DNA from 2 places in the Streptomyces sp. NPDC014734 genome. Region 2 is predicted to be linked to the other one. Evidence: riboswitches for the same ligand, from Rfam matches in the RefSeq annotation. Region 2 holds a riboswitch; the other holds the start of a gene.

Region 1 (8,021 bases), on a different contig from region 2:
GGTCGTCCGACGAAGGCCCGGGAGCGTCAGCAGCCGCCCGCGACGGCGGGGATGATCGAGATGCCGGCGCCGTCCGGCGTCGCCGTCTCCAGCCCGCTCTCGAAGCGCACGTCGTCGTCGTTGACGTAGACGTTCACGAAGCGGCGCAGCTTGCCCTGGTCGTCCAGGACGCGGGCGGCGATGCCCGGGTGGTTCTGCTCCAGGGAGGCGATGACCTGGGAGAGATTCTCGCCGTCGGCCGGAACCTCGGCCCGGCCGCCGGTGTAGGTGCGGAGGATGGTGGGGATACGGACCTTGACGCTCATGGCGGATGCCTTTCTTCGGTCTCGGGAGGATCAGGCGGAGGCGAGGCCGGCGGCGCGGAACGCGTCCAGGCTCGGGCGGATCGTCGCGGTCGCCTGCGAGGTGGCGGCCACCGCGTCCAGCGTCTTGAGGCCGTCCCCGGTGTTGAGGACGACGGTGGTCAGCGACGGGTCGAGCACACCGTTCTCGATCAGCTTCTTCGTCACGCCGACCGTCACCCCGCCCGCGGTCTCGGCGAAGATGCCCTCGGTGCGCGCCAGCAGCTTGATCGCGTCGACGACCTGCTCGTCGTCGACGTCCTCGACGGCGCCGCCGGTGCGGCGGGCGATGTCCAGGACGTACGGGCCGTCGGCCGGGTTGCCGATCGCCAGGGACTTGGCGATGGTGTTCGGCTTCTGCGGCCGGACGACGTCGAGACCGGCCTTGAACGCGGTGGAGACCGGGGAGCAGCCCTCGGCCTGGGCGCCGAAGATCTTGTACGGCTTGTCCTCGACCAGGCCCAGCTTGATCAGCTCCTGGAGCCCCTTGTCGATCTTCGTCAGCTGGGAGCCGGACGCGATCGGGATGACGATCTGGTCGGGCAGCCGCCAGCCGAGCTGCTCGCAGATCTCGTACGCCAGGGTCTTGGAGCCCTCGCCGTAGTACGGGCGGAGGTTGACGTTGACGAAGCCCCAGCCCTCGCCGAGCGGGTCGCCGATGAGCTCCGAGCAGAAGCGGTTGACGTCGTCGTAGTTGCCCTCGATGCCGACCAGCTCACCGCCGTACACCGCGGCCATGACGACCTTGCCCTGTTCCAGGTCGTGCGGGATGAACACGCAGGAGCGGAAGCCGGCGCGGGCCGCGGCGGCACCCACCGCACCGGCGAGGTTGCCGGTGGAGGAGCAGGAGAGGGTGGTGAAGCCGAAGGCGCGGGCGGCCTCGACGGCGATGGCGACGACGCGGTCCTTGAAGGAGTGCGTCGGGTTGCCGGAGTCGTCCTTGACGTACAGGCCACCGGTGACACCCAGCTCACGGGCCAGGTTGTCGGCCTTGACCAGCTTGGTGAAGCCGGGGTTGATGTTGGGCTTGTCCGCGACGTCGGCGGGGACCGGCAGCAGCGGCGCGTAGCGCCAGATGGTGTTCGGTCCGGCCTCGATGCGCTTCCTCAGCTCCTCGGGGGAACCGGTCGGCAGGTCGTACGCCACTTCGAGCGGCCCGAAACAGGACGCGCAGGCGAAAATGGGGCCGAGTTCGAATCGCTCGCCGCATTCGCGGCAGGAAAGCGCCGCGGCGGGGCCCAGGTCGACGGGGGAGGCACCGGCGGAAGAAGCGGTGTCTGCTGCGGCAGTCTGCACGGCCATGATGGCGGAGGCCCTTTCTCCTCATCTTCCTTGCGACGCGTTTCGCCGCAAGACGGAATTGGCACCTTCCCCACCGTGACCTCGCGGTCGGCAGGAGGGTTGCCGGGACTTCAACGGGCCGTTCCCTCAGTCCCTCTGGATGAGCGCTGTGGCACTGGAACACATGGTCCAGGCATTTGTCGGCGGACCGACCCCGACATGCGACGGTCGTCCGCGTTGTTCAAGACTCTAACCGAAGCCCCGGACTGTTGAGATAGTCGTCCGAACCGCGAGATGGATCACATACAGGGAGTATCGACCGTGCTGGAAGAGGCCGAACGCTGGCTGACCAGGCGTTCCTGGTCAGCCGCCGACCGCCCGCTGGAACGCCTCCTGGCGGCCAAGGCGAAGGACCCGCGACGCGGGAGCGTGAGTGTCGTCCTGCCTGCGCTGAACGAGGAGGCGACCGTCGGCGAGATCGTCACGACGATCCGGCGCGAGCTGATGGAGAGGGTACGGCTGGTCGACGAACTCGTGGTCATCGACTCCGGCTCCACGGACAACACCTCGAAGGTGGCCCGGGAGGCCGGGGCCCGGGTGGTCCACCGGGACGACATACTCCCGCGCATACCCGCCGTGCCCGGCAAGGGCGAGGTGCTGTGGCGGTCACTGCTGGTGACCGGCGGGGACATCGTCTGCTTCGTCGACGCCGACCTGAGGGACTTCTCGGCGGACTTCGTCTCCGGCATCGTCGGCCCACTGCTGACCGAACCGGACGTGCAGTTCGTCAAGGCGATGTACGACCGGCCGTTCGGCGACGCTCCCGAAGCCGTTTCCGAAGGCGTCTCCCGGGGCGCCCCCGGTGGCGCTTCCGATCTCACCACCAGCCGGGCCGCCGCCCAGGGGGGCCGCGTCACCGAACTGGTGGCCCGCCCGCTGCTCAATCTGCACTGGCCGCGGCTCGCCGGTTTCGTCCAGCCGCTCGGCGGCGAGTACGCCGCCCGCCGCTCCCTGCTCGAACAGTTGCCCTTCCCCGTCGGGTACGGGGTGGAGCTGGGCCTTCTCGTCGACGCCCTGCACACGGTGGGCCTCGACGCGCTCGCCCAGGTCGACGTGGGGGTGCGCAGGCACCGCCACCAGGACGGCCAGGCGCTCGGCCGGATGGCCGCCGCGATCTACCGGACCGCCCAACTCCGGCTGTCCCGTGGCCATTTGGTCCGCCCCTCGCTCACCCAGTTCGAGCGCGGCGACCACGGCTTCGTGCCGCGTACCCACCCGGTCGACACCGAGGAACGGCCCCCGATGCGCGAGATCGAGGAGTACCTCACCCGCCACGCCGCGTGACCTCGTCGTCAGCCCCGCAGCCCGCCTCGCAGCCCACCTTGTGGCACGTCTCGCAGCCCGCCCCGTCGCCCACCGCACGGCATGACCCCGTCGGGCGCCCTCCATCGGGCCGGGCCCGCCGGGCCCGGCCGGACTTCGCACGTTTGGGCGGTTCGTGATCGGGCTAGATTCCGCAACATGGTCTCCGAGCACGCAGCCCAGCCCGCCGCCCGGCCCCGGACCCGGTCCTCCGCGCAGGTCCTCGTCGCCTCCAACCGCGGCCCGGTGTCGTACACCCTCACCACGGACGGTTCGCTCGACACCAGGCGCGGCGGGGGCGGGCTCGTCTCCGGGCTGAGCGCGGTCGACGACAAGCTCTGGGTGTGCGCGGCGCTCGGCGACGGGGACCGGGAGGCGGTCCGGCGCGGGGTCGGCGAGCCGGGCGTGCGGATGCTCGACATCGACGCCGCCGTCCACGCGGACGCGTACAACGGGATCGCGAACTCGGTGCTCTGGTTCGTCCACCACATGCTCTACCAGACCCCGCTGGAGCCGGTCTTCGACGCGGAGTTCCGGCGGCAGTGGGCGTCGTTCGAGACGTACAACCGGGCCTTCGCCGAGGCGCTCGCCGAGGAGGCCGGGCAGGGGGCGGCGGTCCTGGTGCAGGACTACCACCTGGCCCTGGTGCCCGGCATGCTCCGGGCGCTCCGCCCCGACCTGCGCATCGGCCACTTCTCGCACACCCCGTGGGCGCCCGTCGACTACTTCCGCCTGCTCCCCGACGACATCGCCGAACAGTTGCTGCGCGGCATCCTGGGTGCCGACCGGGCCGCCTTCCTCACCCGTCGCTGGGCGGACGCCTTCACCGGCTGCTGCGCGGAGATCCTGGGCGGCACCGGGGACACCCGGATCGGGGTGCACGGGCTCGGCGCGGACGCGGGCTTCCTGCGCAGACGCGCGCACGAGGCGGACGTGGACGAGCGACTGGCGGCGCTGCGCGAGCAGATCGGCCCCGGGCGGAGGACGATCGTCCGGGTGGACCGGACGGAACTGTCCAAGAACATCGTGCGCGGCCTGTTCGCGTACCGCGCACTCCTCGACGAGCGGCCCGAATGGCGCGAACGGGTCGTCCACGTCGCCTTCGCCTACCCGTCCCGGCAGGACCTCGCCGTATACCGCGACTACACCGCCGAGGTCCGGCGGGTCGCCGCCGACATCAACGAGGCGTACGGCACGGCCACCTGGACCCCCGTCGTCCTGCACGTCAAGGACGACTTCGCCCGCTCGCTGGCCGCGTACCGGCTGGCCGACGTGGCCCTCGTCAACCCGATCCGCGACGGCATGAACCTGGTCGCCAAGGAGGTCCCGGTCGTCTCGGACCGCGGCTGCGCCCTGGTGCTGTCCCGGGAGGCGGGCGCGTACGAGGAGCTGGGCAGCGACGCGGTCGTGGTGAACCCGTACGACGTGTCAGCGACGGCGCAGGCGCTGCACGAGGCGCTGACGATGGCGGACGACGAACGGTCCGCGCGCACCGAACGCCTGGCCGCGGCGGCGGTCGCGCTGCCGCCGCAGCAGTGGTTCCTGGACCAATTGGACGCGCTGCGGGACTGACTCGGCGCCCACGGGCCTGACGCGAACGGGGCTGACACGCCGGTCAGGGGCTCCCGGCAGGCTCTCAGCCCCGCACCACCCGGGCCCGTCCCTTGGTCCGGAAACCGAGTGCGTGCCGGTAGATCTCCGGCAGGCGGTAGCGCCCGTCGTTGTCCCTGGCCAGGGCCCCGGCCTCCTCCAGCGTCACGATGTCGTTGGCGTCGAGACCCACGGCCTCCGCCTCGAAGGGCATCATCACTTCGTCGGCCCTGGAACCGACCGACCGCAGCAGATTCCCGAGGCTCGGGTTCTCCTGTTGCAGCTCCTTCAGCTTCTCGGTGCTGCCCCGCACCAGCGCCGAGCGCAGTGCTGACGGACTGAGCAGCCGGTCCTGCCAGTCCTCGTCGTTCACGGACAGTTCCGCCGCGTCCCGGAGGAAGCGAACGACGTCACGGGCCTGCACTTGCTCGTTGAAGTCGGCGAGAGCGGCGGGAACCCACCGTTCGGTCCACGCCTCCCGTGAGTTGTCCCGGCCGAGTTTCGCGCCCCAGACCGGAATCAGGGCCTGCGTCACCGTGTCCGGAGCCATCAGGGCCAGTTCCTCCTCCGGCCGGTGGACCGCGTCGGCCGTCGTCGCCACCCAGAGGGCGAGACGCAGGGCCTCGTGCGCGTCCCAACGCAGTTCGTACGGGTCGTACCGGTCGAGGAACTGACCGACGTTCTGACGCAGCGAGTAGCGGACCAGGTCCTTGCGGGCAAAGATCACCAGTCCCAGTCGCCGGGCACGCATCATGCGGAACCAGTCCGGCACATCCGTGAACAGCGTGCGCAGCGCGATGCGCTTGGCCTGCGCGTCGGATTCGAGGTCCTGGAAGAAGTCCTCCAGCCCGTCGAACACGAAGAGAACAGGGTTCGACAGGTTGCGGCGCATCAGCACGTTCTCGGCGTCCGCTTCCAGCGCGTGGGGCCCGTCGGCCGCCACGGCCATGCATCGCAGCCAGGTCGCACGCCAGAACCGCTGGTCCTCCCGGCGCTCGCTGTCCAACGCGTCCTGGAGGAGCGAGCGGATGTCGTCCGGTCGTGCGCCCTGTCCCCCGGCCGCGCGGTCCCTCAGTGTCTGCGGCCCCTCGGACGAGGATCCGGAACCGTACTGGTCCATGTTTCCCGGGTCGAGGACGGGGACCACCGGTGCGTCGGCCTGGACCGACTCCTGCGCGTGTTCGGCGAAGGCGGCCCAGCGTCCCGCCGCGCACAGCCGTGCGTAGGTGAAGGTCTTCCCCGAGCCCTTCGCGCCGACGACGACCGCCACCGGCAGACTCGTACGGTGGTCGCCCACCAATCGTCGCAGAGGCTCCGTCGACAGGAACCCGAGACCGCTGTCGAGACCGCTCCGCTCCGCGAAGACCAAGGAGCGGGCTCTCTCGTACAGCGCCCTCCGGCGCTCCTCCAGGCTGCCCTCGCCCTCCGGCGGGAGTCCGTCGGCCGCCAAGGGCACCGGAAGCTCCGGGACCAGCTTCCCCACCAGTTCGCCCACGCCGCATCGCCGCACGACGTCGATCACGTCGTCCCAGCTCCGGGGCAGTGCGAGCAGTTCCTCGCGGAACGGGCTGAGCAGTGGCTCCGCCCGGACGAACGCATCGACACCACCGGTGTCGGCCTCATCGACGTCACCGCGGTCCGAGCCTTGCGACAGGTCCTGATACCTGGCGGTGAAGCGTTCCAGCGACGCCGTCAGACGGGCCTTGGCCTGCTCCGCCTCCGCGGTGTGGGCGTCGAGCCGGTACTGGGTCACGACGGCTGCCGGGGCCGGATCCCGCCCCTCCAGGCAGGGGGCCTTGTTGCCGAGCTGGCAGATGAGGTGCTCCGTCCCCTCCAGGGACTGACTGCTCAGCGTCGTGACGAATACGCGCTGTATCCGCGGGTCCAGCAATACGGGGGCGGAGAGTTCCGAGGCACCGGCACGCAGGTCGACGAGAACGGTGTCCAGACCTGCCGCCGCGGCGAGTTCGGCCAGCGACTCGGTCAGAAAGTAGGCAGGACGGTCCTTCGTGATCAGGTGGGCGGGCTCGATGCGGGGTGGGCCCAGCCGGAGCCTCCTGCTCGCCGGGAGGACGACCAGGACGCCTCCGCCACGATGACGCGCCACCTCCTGATTCGCCAGGTAGGGGGCGGCGATGGCGATCGCCTCCTGCTGTCCGCCTCGCGACGTGCCGTGCAACAGCGCGAGCACGTCCTCGTAGGCGACGTCGCACGCTCCGCCCTGCGCCTGGTACATCCAGGTGATGCCGGGTGCCTCCAGGTCTCCGTCCACGAGCAGGACCCGTCGCCCTCGCCGTGCCAGTTCGTCGGCCAGCGCGACGGCGTGCACGGTGCGCCCCGCTCCCCCCTTGAAGGAGTGGAAGGCCAGCATCTGCACGTCGGAAGCGAACGAATCCCGCGCGGGCCGCTCCATGAAGTCGGCCAGCTCGGCGGTGATGCGACGTTCCATCAGCCGCGGGTCACGACGACTGCGCACGTACTCCGTGTCGGCGACCAGCGTCACCGGCAGCCCGGTCGCTTCCATCCCGGCCGGACGGTCCAGTGCGAGAACCGGCTCCCCCGGCTCGCCGAGAGCCGATCCCGTGCCGAAAACCTTGTCCAGCCATCGGCGGACGTCCGGCTCCTCGGTACCGGCGCGAACCGTCAGCTCCAGGCCGTCCCACCAGGCGTCGGCCTCCACCAACCAGTCCGGCCAGTGCCCTGCCGCCGCCTCGGTGGACAAACGCTCGTCGATGTCGACCCAGGTGAACAGATTGACCGCCTCGGAAGCCCCGTAGCTTTCCACCATCGTCACTCCCCTCCCGTCCTGGACCCCGCGATCAACGTACGCAACGCCTCCAGAGCCCGCGCCTCGTCCTGCGGGTTCAGGTCCGCGCCGTACCGCCATGCCTGATGAAGACTCGGCGGATCGACGGGGGCGGGCTGCCCGGCCCCCTGCCCCGTGCCGCCGTGCACGGCCTTCCGCCGACAGGGAGTCAGCCCGGTCTGGACCGGAGCGGACAACCGCAGCTCCTTCGCCAGCGCGCGCAGATCGTGATTGCGCAGGTGGCCGGGGAGCTGGGAGGTGTCCCGGCTCCCGCTCATGGCCAGGATCTCGGCCTTCAGTCCGCATTCCGCGCTGTAGAAGAGCATCAGACCGGCCGTCTGCGGATCACCTTCGTCCTGGGCCGTCTCGGCCCTGCGCTCCAGCCTGTCCCGGCTCCTTCGTAGCTGCCTCACCCCGACGTCCACCATGGTCGGAAATCCTACTGAATCGGTGATCCCTCAGAGGCGTTCGGCGAGGGCCGCCAGGTAGCGGACGACGCCGGACGGTCCGTCCAGCAGCAGGTCGGCCCGTTCGGCCAACTCGGTGACCTCGGCGCTGCCGCTGCACACCAGCAGACCGGGAATGCCGTCAGGGCCTGCGGAGCGCAACTTCTCGACGGCGGCGTACGCGGCGAGGTCGCC
Region 2 (8,021 bases):
ACGCAGCCAAGAGGTTCACCCACGAACAGGCGACCGCCGCCATCGTCGTGTCCTACTACTGGCACTTCGTCGATGTCGTGTGGATCGGCCTGTTCGCCACGATCTACATGATCAAGTAACCGGGCTCGCACCCGAACCACATCCAGCATCGACGCAGAAGATCCTGACACCGGGGTAATCCGTGAAAAAGCTCTCCGCACGACGACGCCATCCGTTGGCGGCGGTCGTCGTACTACTCCTCGCGCTGGCGGCCACTGGGGGGCTGTACGCCGCGTTCGCGCCCGCGAGTAAGGCGCAGGCCGACGACACCGCCCAGTCCCTCGCCATCGAAGAGGGCAAGAAGCTGTACACCGTCGGTTGCGCCAGCTGCCACGGGACCGGCGGTCAGGGCACCACCGACGGGCCGTCCCTGGTCGGCGTGGGCTCCGCAGCCGTCGACTTCCAGGTCGCTTCGGGCCGTATGCCGGCGCAGCAGCCGGGTGCTCAGGTGCCGAAGAAGAAGGCCATCTACACCCAGGACGAGGTCGACCAGCTCGCGGCGTACATCGCCTCCCTCGGCGCCGGCCCGATCACGCCGACCAAGCAGCAGTACGACCCCGCCGGCGCGGACGTCGCCAAGGGCGGCGAACTGTTCCGCACCAACTGCGCCCAGTGCCACAACCTCACCGGCCAGGGCGGCGCGCTGACGAACGGCAAGTACGCGCCCAGCCTTGAGGGCGTGACGCCGAAGCACCTCTACGAGGCCATGCAGACCGGCCCGCAGAACATGCCGTCCTTCCCGGACACGACGATGCCCGAGCAGCAGAAGCGGGACATCATCGCCTACGTCAAGGCTGTGAACAGCAGTGACACCCCGAGCCCGGGCGGTCTCTCGCTGGGCGGCCTGGGCCCGGTCAGCGAAGGCCTGTTCGCCTGGATCTTCGGGCTCGGCGCACTGATCGCACTCGCCGTTTGGGTCGCGGCCCACACCGCTAAGGCCAAGAAGTCATGAGTAGCCAAGAGATTCCAGACGAGAACCTGCCCACCGAGCAGGACACCGCGCACGGCGCGGTAGAGGTCGCGAGCGACCCGTTCGCCGACCCGGGGCTGCCGGCCCACAAGCCGCGCATCCAGGACATCGACGAGCGGGCCGCGAAGCGCTCCGAGCGCACCGTCGCCCTGATGTTCACGCTGTCGATGCTGGCGACGATCGGCTTCATCGCCTCGTACGTCATCTTCCCCGTCGACAAGATCGTGTACATCTGGCCGTTCGGCCACGTGAGCGCGCTCAACTTCTCCCTGGGCCTGACCCTGGGCGTGGCGCTCTTCGCGATCGGCGCCGGGGCCGTCCACTGGGCGCGCACCCTGATGTCCGACGTGGAGGTCGCCGACGACCGGCACGCCATCGAGGCCACGCCCGAGGTCAAGGCGAAGGTCCTCGCGGACTTCGCGGCCGGTGCCCAGGAGTCCGCGCTCGGTCGGCGCAAGCTGATCCGCAACACCATGTTCGGCGCGCTGGCCCTGGTGCCGCTCTCCGGTGTGGTGCTCCTGCGCGACCTCGGCCCGCTGCCGGAGAAGAAGCTCCGCAGCACGTTGTGGGCCAAGGGCAAGCAGCTCATCAACATGAACACGATGGAGCCGCTGCGTCCCGAGGACGTCGTCGTGGGTTCGCTCACCTTCGCCATGCCCGAGGGCCTGACGGAGGAGGCGGAGGACTTCCAGAACCAGATCGCCAAGGCCGCGCTGATGATCGTCCGTATCCAGCCGGACGACATCAAGGACAAGCGCGAGCGCGAGTGGGCCCACGAGGGAATCGTGGCCTTCTCCAAGATCTGCACCCACGTCGGCTGCCCGATCAGCCTGTACGAGCAGCAGACGCACCACGTGCTCTGCCCGTGCCACCAGTCCACCTTCGACCTCTCCGACGGCGCCCGCGTCATCTTCGGTCCGGCCGGTCACGCCCTTCCGCAGCTGCGGATCGGCGTGAACAGCGAGGGCAACCTCGAAGCGCTCGGCGACTTCGATGAGCCCGTCGGTCCTGCATTCTGGGAGCGCGGATGAGTACTGCGACCACGAACACACCCGGCGCAGCCGCGCCGGACAATCGCAAGGCGCCCGCAGGCGAGCGGGTGGCCGACTGGGCGGACGGCCGGCTCGGGATCTACAGCCTGGCCAAGGCCAACATGCGCAAGATCTTCCCGGACCACTGGTCCTTCATGCTCGGGGAGATCTGCCTCTACAGCTTCATCATCATCATCCTCACGGGTGTGTACCTGACGCTGTTCTTCCACCCGAGCATGAACGAGGTCGTGTACCACGGCTCGTACGAGCCGATGCAGGGCATCAAGATGTCGCAGGCGTACGCCTCGACACTGGACATCAGCTTCGACGTCCGCGGTGGTCTCCTGGTCCGCCAGATCCACCACTGGGCCGCGCTGATCTTCCTGGCCGGCATGTTCGTGCACATGATGCGCGTCTTCTTCACGGGCGCGTTCCGCAAGCCGCGTGAGATCAACTGGCTGTTCGGCTTCCTGCTGTTCGTGCTGGGCATGTTCACCGGCTTCACCGGCTACTCGCTCCCGGACGACCTGCTGTCCGGTACGGGTATCCGCTTCACCCAGGGCGCGATCCTGTCGATGCCGATCGTCGGCACCTACATCTCGATGTTCCTGTTCGGCGGAGAGTTCCCCGGCCACGACTTCGTCGCCCGGTTCTACTCGATCCACATCCTGCTGCTGCCGGGCATCATGCTCGGGCTCGTGGTGGCGCACCTGATCCTCGTCTTCTACCACAAGCACACGCAGTTCGCCGGTCCCGGCCGGACGAACAAGAACGTCGTCGGCATGCCGCTCATGCCGGTGTACATGGCGAAGGCCGGCGGCTTCTTCTTCCTGGTCTTCGGCATCATCGCCATCATCTCGGCCATCGCCACGATCAACCCCGTCTGGTCCATCGGCCCCTACCGGCCGGACCAGGTGTCCACCGGCGCCCAGCCCGACTGGTACATGGGCTTCGCCGAGGGTCTGATCCGTGTGATGCCCGGCTGGGAGATCAACCTCTGGGGCCACACGCTGGTCCTGGGCGTGTTCATCCCGCTGATGGTCTTCGGACTGGTGCTCGCGGTCATCGCGCTCTACCCGTTCATCGAGTCCTGGGTCACCGGTGACAAGCGCGAGCACCACCTGCTGGACCGCCCGCGCAACGCCCCGACCCGGACCGCCTTCGGCGTCGCCTGGATCACCGAGTACGTCATCGTCTTCATCGGCGGTGGCAACGACCTGTGGGCCACGCACTTCCACCTGTCGATCAACGCCATTTCCTGGTTCATCCGGATCTTCATCTTCGCGGGCCCGGTCATCGCGTTCATCGTCACCCGGCGGATCTGCCTCGGCCTCCAGCGCCGCGACAAGGAGAAGGTGCTGCACGGGCGCGAGTCCGGCATCATCAAGCGCCTGCCGCACGGTGAGTTCGTCGAGATCCACGAGCCGCTCGGTCCGGAGAAGCTGCACACGCTCACCGCGCACGAGCAGTACCAGCCGGTCGAGATCGGCCCGACGGTCGACGAGAACGGCGTCGAGCGCAAGGTGTCCCCGCTGCAGAAGCTGCGCGCCAGGCTCAGCAGGAGCTACTTCGGCGAGGACGGCCAGATCGCCAAGCCCACCGTCGAGGAGTACAAGGAGATCACCAGCGGCCACGGTCACCACTGATCGCCTGAACTGATCGCCACAGCAGGAGCCCCGTCCATCCGATGGACGGGGCTCTTCGCTGTCCCCGGTGCTCGATAGGGTGGGAGCCGACCCCTTTTACCGGCTGTGGACCCCAGGAGCGGACCATGAACGTTGTGACCCCGATCGGCGGCGACAGCGTGGCGGACCGTTCCTGGCCCGGCGTGCTGAACCCGTTGCTGCGCGGCGAGGACCTGGGCGCGGACGACACCGCGTGGGCGATGGACCGCATCATGAGCGGTGAGGCGACCGACGTGCAGATCGCCGGTTTCGCGGTGGCGCTGCGCGCCAAGGGCGAGACGGTCGAGGAGGTGTCGGGCCTGGTGCGCGCCATGTACGAGCACGCCCGCACCATTCACGTCCCGGGCCGCACGGTCGACATCGTCGGCACCGGCGGCGACCTCGCCAAGACGGTCAACATCTCCACGATGTCCGCGATCGTCATCGCGGGCACCGGCGCCAAGGTCGTCAAGCACGGCAACCGCGCCTCCTCCTCGGCGAGCGGCTCCTCCGACGTGCTGGAGAAGCTCGGCGTCAACCTGGAGCTCAGCGCCGAGCGCGTCGTCGAGGTCGCCGAGGAAGCGGGCATCACCTTCTGCTTCGCGGTGAAGTTCCACCCCGCGCTGCGGTACGCGGCCCGGGCGCGCAAGGAGCTCGGCGCCCAGACCACGTTCAACATCCTGGGTCCACTCACCAATCCGGCCGGGGTCCGCGCCCAGGCCGTCGGTGTGGCCGACGCGAGGATGGCGCCGATCGTGGCCGGTGTCCTCGCCGCGCGCGGCAATTCGGCGCTCGTCTTCCGCGGTGACGACGGGCTCGACGAGCTGACGACGACGGCGACCTCGCGGGTCTGGGTGGTGCGGGACGGCGCGGTGCGCGAGCAGCGGTTCGACCCGCGCGACATCGGCCTGGAGCTGGTCCCGGCACAGGCGCTGCGCGGTGCCGACGCCTCGTACAACGCGGACGTGGCCCGACGGGTGCTGGCCGGCGAACCCGGGCCGGTGCGCGAGGCAGTGCTGCTCAACTCCGCGGCGGCCCTGGTCGCCCTGGACCCGACGGACGGCACGCTGGACGAACAGCTCGCCGCCGGGGTCGTGAGGGCGGCCGAGTCCATCGACTCCGGGGCGGCCCGGGCGGCGCTGGAGCGCTGGGTGGCGGCCAGCAACGCCTGAGCGCGAGGAAGGTGACGCGGGGCGCGGTCCGCATCGCGGACCGCGCCTTGCGCGTTCACGGACGTATGGCAAGATGCTGAGCAGGTCATGAGTGACAGCGACTACGGCCCCGGCCCGCTGTCCGGCAACCCTCCGTCCGTGGCGGGGTGCCCCGGGTGAAGACCAGGCCGTGGGCAGCGAGGTCCGCGGCAAGCGCGGGCCCCTCGGCATCAACGAATGCCAACCCCCGGGGTCCTGGTCCCTAGGGAGTCTCTTGTGAGCACGCGAATGCGATAGGGCTTTCCGGCCCTTCTCCGCACCCTCTTCCTCTTCACGCCGCGCCGCCGCATGTCCGTCGGCGCGTGCGATTCGCCTGCCTGTTACGGGAGTTCGCCATGTCTGTCTTCACCGCTGCCGCCGACCAGTCGCTTTGTGCCCCTCTGCCGGTTCTGGGCAAGGATGTAACGGTTCCGCTGGTCACGGGTGGTGAAGTCGCCTACGCGGCCCTCGACTACGCCGCCAGCGCCCCGGCGCTCCAGCGGGTCTGGGACGACGTTGCCGCGTACGCCCCGTACTACGGCAGCGTCCACCGCGGCGCCGGGTACCTCTCCCAGCTGTCCACGGACCTGTTCGAGAACAGCCGGGCGACGGTCGCGGAGTTCCTCGGCTGCCGCCCCGACGACCAGGTGGTCTTCACCCGCTCGACCACCGACTCGCTCAACCTGCTGGCCGCCGTGATCCCCGACGACTGTCAGGTCTTCGTCTACGAGACCGAGCACCACGCCTCGTTGCTGCCGTGGCGCGACGCCCGGGTGACGTACCTCAACGCCCCGCGCACCCCGGCCCAGGCCGTCGGGACACTGGAGCGGGCGCTCGCCGACCGCGAGCCCCACGGCCCCGCGCTGGTCTGCGTCACCGGCGCCTCCAACGTCACCGGCGAACTGTGGCCGGTCAGGGAACTGGCCGCCGCCGCCCACGCGCACGGCGCCCGGATCGTGCTGGACGCGGCGCAGCTCGCCCCGCACCACCCCGTCGACATCGCCGGCCTGGATGTCGACTGGGTCGCCTTCTCCGGACACAAGCTGTACGCGCCGTTCGGTTCGGGCGTGCTCGCGGGCCGGGCCGACTGGCTCCGGGGCGCCGAGCCGTACCTGGCGGGTGGCGGCGCCTCGCGCAAGGTCGCCCGTCGTGCCGACGGCGGGGTGGACGTCGAGTGGCACACCACCGCCGCCCGCCACGAGGCCGGTTCCCCCAACGTCATCGGCGTGTACTCCATCGCCTCCGCCTGCAAGGCGCTCACCGACGCGGGCTTCGACGACCTGGTCGCCCGGGAGCAGCACCTCGTCGCCGCGGTCCGGGCCGGTCTCGCGGACGTTCCCGAGGTCAGGGTGCTCTCGCTGTTCGGCGACGACGCCCCGCGGGTCGGCGTCATCTCGTTCGTGGTGGAGGGCTGGAACAGCTCGCACTTCGCCGCGGCGCTCTCCGCCGAGTACGGCATCGGGGTCCGCGACGGGCTGTTCTGCGCCCACCCGCTGGTCCGCACCCTGCTGGGCAGCGACCCGCAGCAGGTCGGCGAGTGCGGCGCGCCCGAGGCCGAGCCGGGGGAGCTCTCGCTCAACGCGATCCGGGTGAGCTTCGGCGCCGGTACGCCGGACGAGCACATCGAGCGGTTCGTGCGCGCGGTCAAGGAGCTGGTGAGCGAGGGCGCCCAGTGGAAGTACCGCACCGAGGGCGGCCGCTGCGTCCCGGACCGGGGCGAGGCCCAGCTCTGACCCCCCACGTCATCCGGCGGGGGCGGACCGATGTGGTCCGCCCCCGCCGGATGACGTGAGCCGGGACTTCTCAGCCGTCGAGGCCGATGTTGAAGGCCGCCTCCAGGTCGTGCTGGGAGTAGGTGCGAAAGGCCACGTGGGTGTCGGTGGCCTCGACGCCGGGGATCTTGCTGATCCGGCCCGGGATGACGTCGGCCAGGTCGTCGTGCGAGGCCACCCGGACCATGGCGATGAGGTCGTGGGTACCGGTGACGGAGAAGACCTCGCTGACGCTGTCCAGCGCGGCGATGGCCTCGGCGATCTCGGGAATCCGGTCCACGCTGGTCTTGATGAGCACGATCGCGGTGATCACGGTTGGCTGTCTCCCTCGGTGGCCGCGGCTGGAGCCTTCACTCTATCGGCACGTCGATAGCGTCCCCACGCGTAGAGGAAGCCGAGGGCGAAGCCGGCCACATGGGCCAGATAGGCCACGCCCGGCCCTCCGTCGCCCGCGCCCCGGACCGCCAGCCACTGCAGGGCGAACCAGAAGATCAGCACGATCCAGGCGGGGAAGCGCAGCGGCAGGAAGAAGAGGAACGGGAACAGGCTGGTGACCCGGGCCCTGGGGAAGAGGTAGAGGAACGCCCCCAGCACCGCCGAGATGGCGCCCGACGCGCCGACGAGCGTCTGGTCGGACGCGGCGTGCGCCGCCGCGTAGGCGACCAGCGCGAGATAGCCGCAGCCGACGTAGAAGAGCAGGAACTCGGTGCGGCCCATGCGCTCCTCGGCCATCGCCCCGAACACGTACAGGAACAGCATGTTCCCGAGCAGGTGCAGCCAGCTTCCGTGCACGAAGAGGGCGGTGAGCGGGGTGAGGAGGGCCGGCCCGGAGCCGTCCCACAGCTCGTTCGGGATCACCCCCCAGCGTTCGAAGTACCCCGCCTGGGCGGCGAGCAGGGCGTCCGCCGTCCCGTGGGGCGGCCGGAGACCGGAGAGCGGGCCGAGTACGAAGATCAGGCAGCACGACGCGATCAGGGCGCGGGTGACCAGAGGTCCGCCCGGGGTGACCGTCCGTAGGAGTCCGCCGGTCACCCGGCCCGCCGCGACGCGCAGATCGATCATGAACAGAGCATGACGCACATGGAGGGAACGGGACAGACCGCCTCGCCGTGTCGGCGGTACACGGTGAGGCCGTAGGGTTACGGCAGGACATCCGCAGTTCGACGGCGCACCGCGAGATCCTTGAATCAGGCAGCACGAGGCTCGACGAAAGAGGACGCAACGATGACGACGGTTCCGCAGCCGACCGACGGGACCCGCTGGCGCTGCACGCTCTGCGGAAATCTCACCCGCTTCGACGTGACCCGCTCCTCCAAGGTCGTCGAATACGTCCATCTCGACCTGGCCGGGGAGGC

The links. Region 2 has a riboswitch for S-adenosylmethionine ahead of ACF1CT_RS16080 (aminotransferase class V-fold PLP-dependent enzyme). Riboswitches for the same ligand answer to the same signal wherever they lie in the genome.
Region 1: linked by a shared signal. The riboswitch ahead of thrC (threonine synthase) and the one ahead of ACF1CT_RS16080 (aminotransferase class V-fold PLP-dependent enzyme) in region 2 are both predicted to bind S-adenosylmethionine.

What each region holds. Positions count from the first base shown of each region.
Region 1 is NZ_JBIBYN010000019.1:167,241-175,261, reverse strand. It holds gene ACF1CT_RS27165 (MoaD/ThiS family protein) at 27-305, opposite strand; gene thrC (threonine synthase) at 336-1,643, opposite strand; SAM riboswitch class I at 1,662-1,789, opposite strand; gene ACF1CT_RS27155 (glucosyl-3-phosphoglycerate synthase) at 1,944-2,966, shown strand; gene ACF1CT_RS27150 (trehalose-6-phosphate synthase) at 3,144-4,556, shown strand; gene ACF1CT_RS27145 (KGGVGR-motif variant AAA ATPase) at 4,621-7,362, opposite strand; gene ACF1CT_RS27140 (hypothetical protein) at 7,365-7,808, opposite strand; gene otsB (trehalose-phosphatase) at 7,839-8,021, opposite strand, start outside.
Region 2 is NZ_JBIBYN010000008.1:262,289-270,309, reverse strand. It holds gene ACF1CT_RS16105 (heme-copper oxidase subunit III) at 1-119, shown strand, start outside; gene ACF1CT_RS16100 (c-type cytochrome) at 182-991, shown strand; gene ACF1CT_RS16095 (Rieske 2Fe-2S domain-containing protein) at 988-2,040, shown strand; gene ACF1CT_RS16090 (cytochrome bc complex cytochrome b subunit) at 2,037-3,686, shown strand; gene trpD (anthranilate phosphoribosyltransferase) at 3,812-4,876, shown strand; SAM riboswitch class IV at 4,960-5,077, shown strand; gene ACF1CT_RS16080 (aminotransferase class V-fold PLP-dependent enzyme) at 5,251-6,627, shown strand; gene ACF1CT_RS16075 (Lrp/AsnC family transcriptional regulator) at 6,698-6,979, opposite strand; gene ACF1CT_RS16070 (rhomboid family intramembrane serine protease) at 6,976-7,728, opposite strand; gene ACF1CT_RS16065 (hypothetical protein) at 7,891-8,021, shown strand, end outside.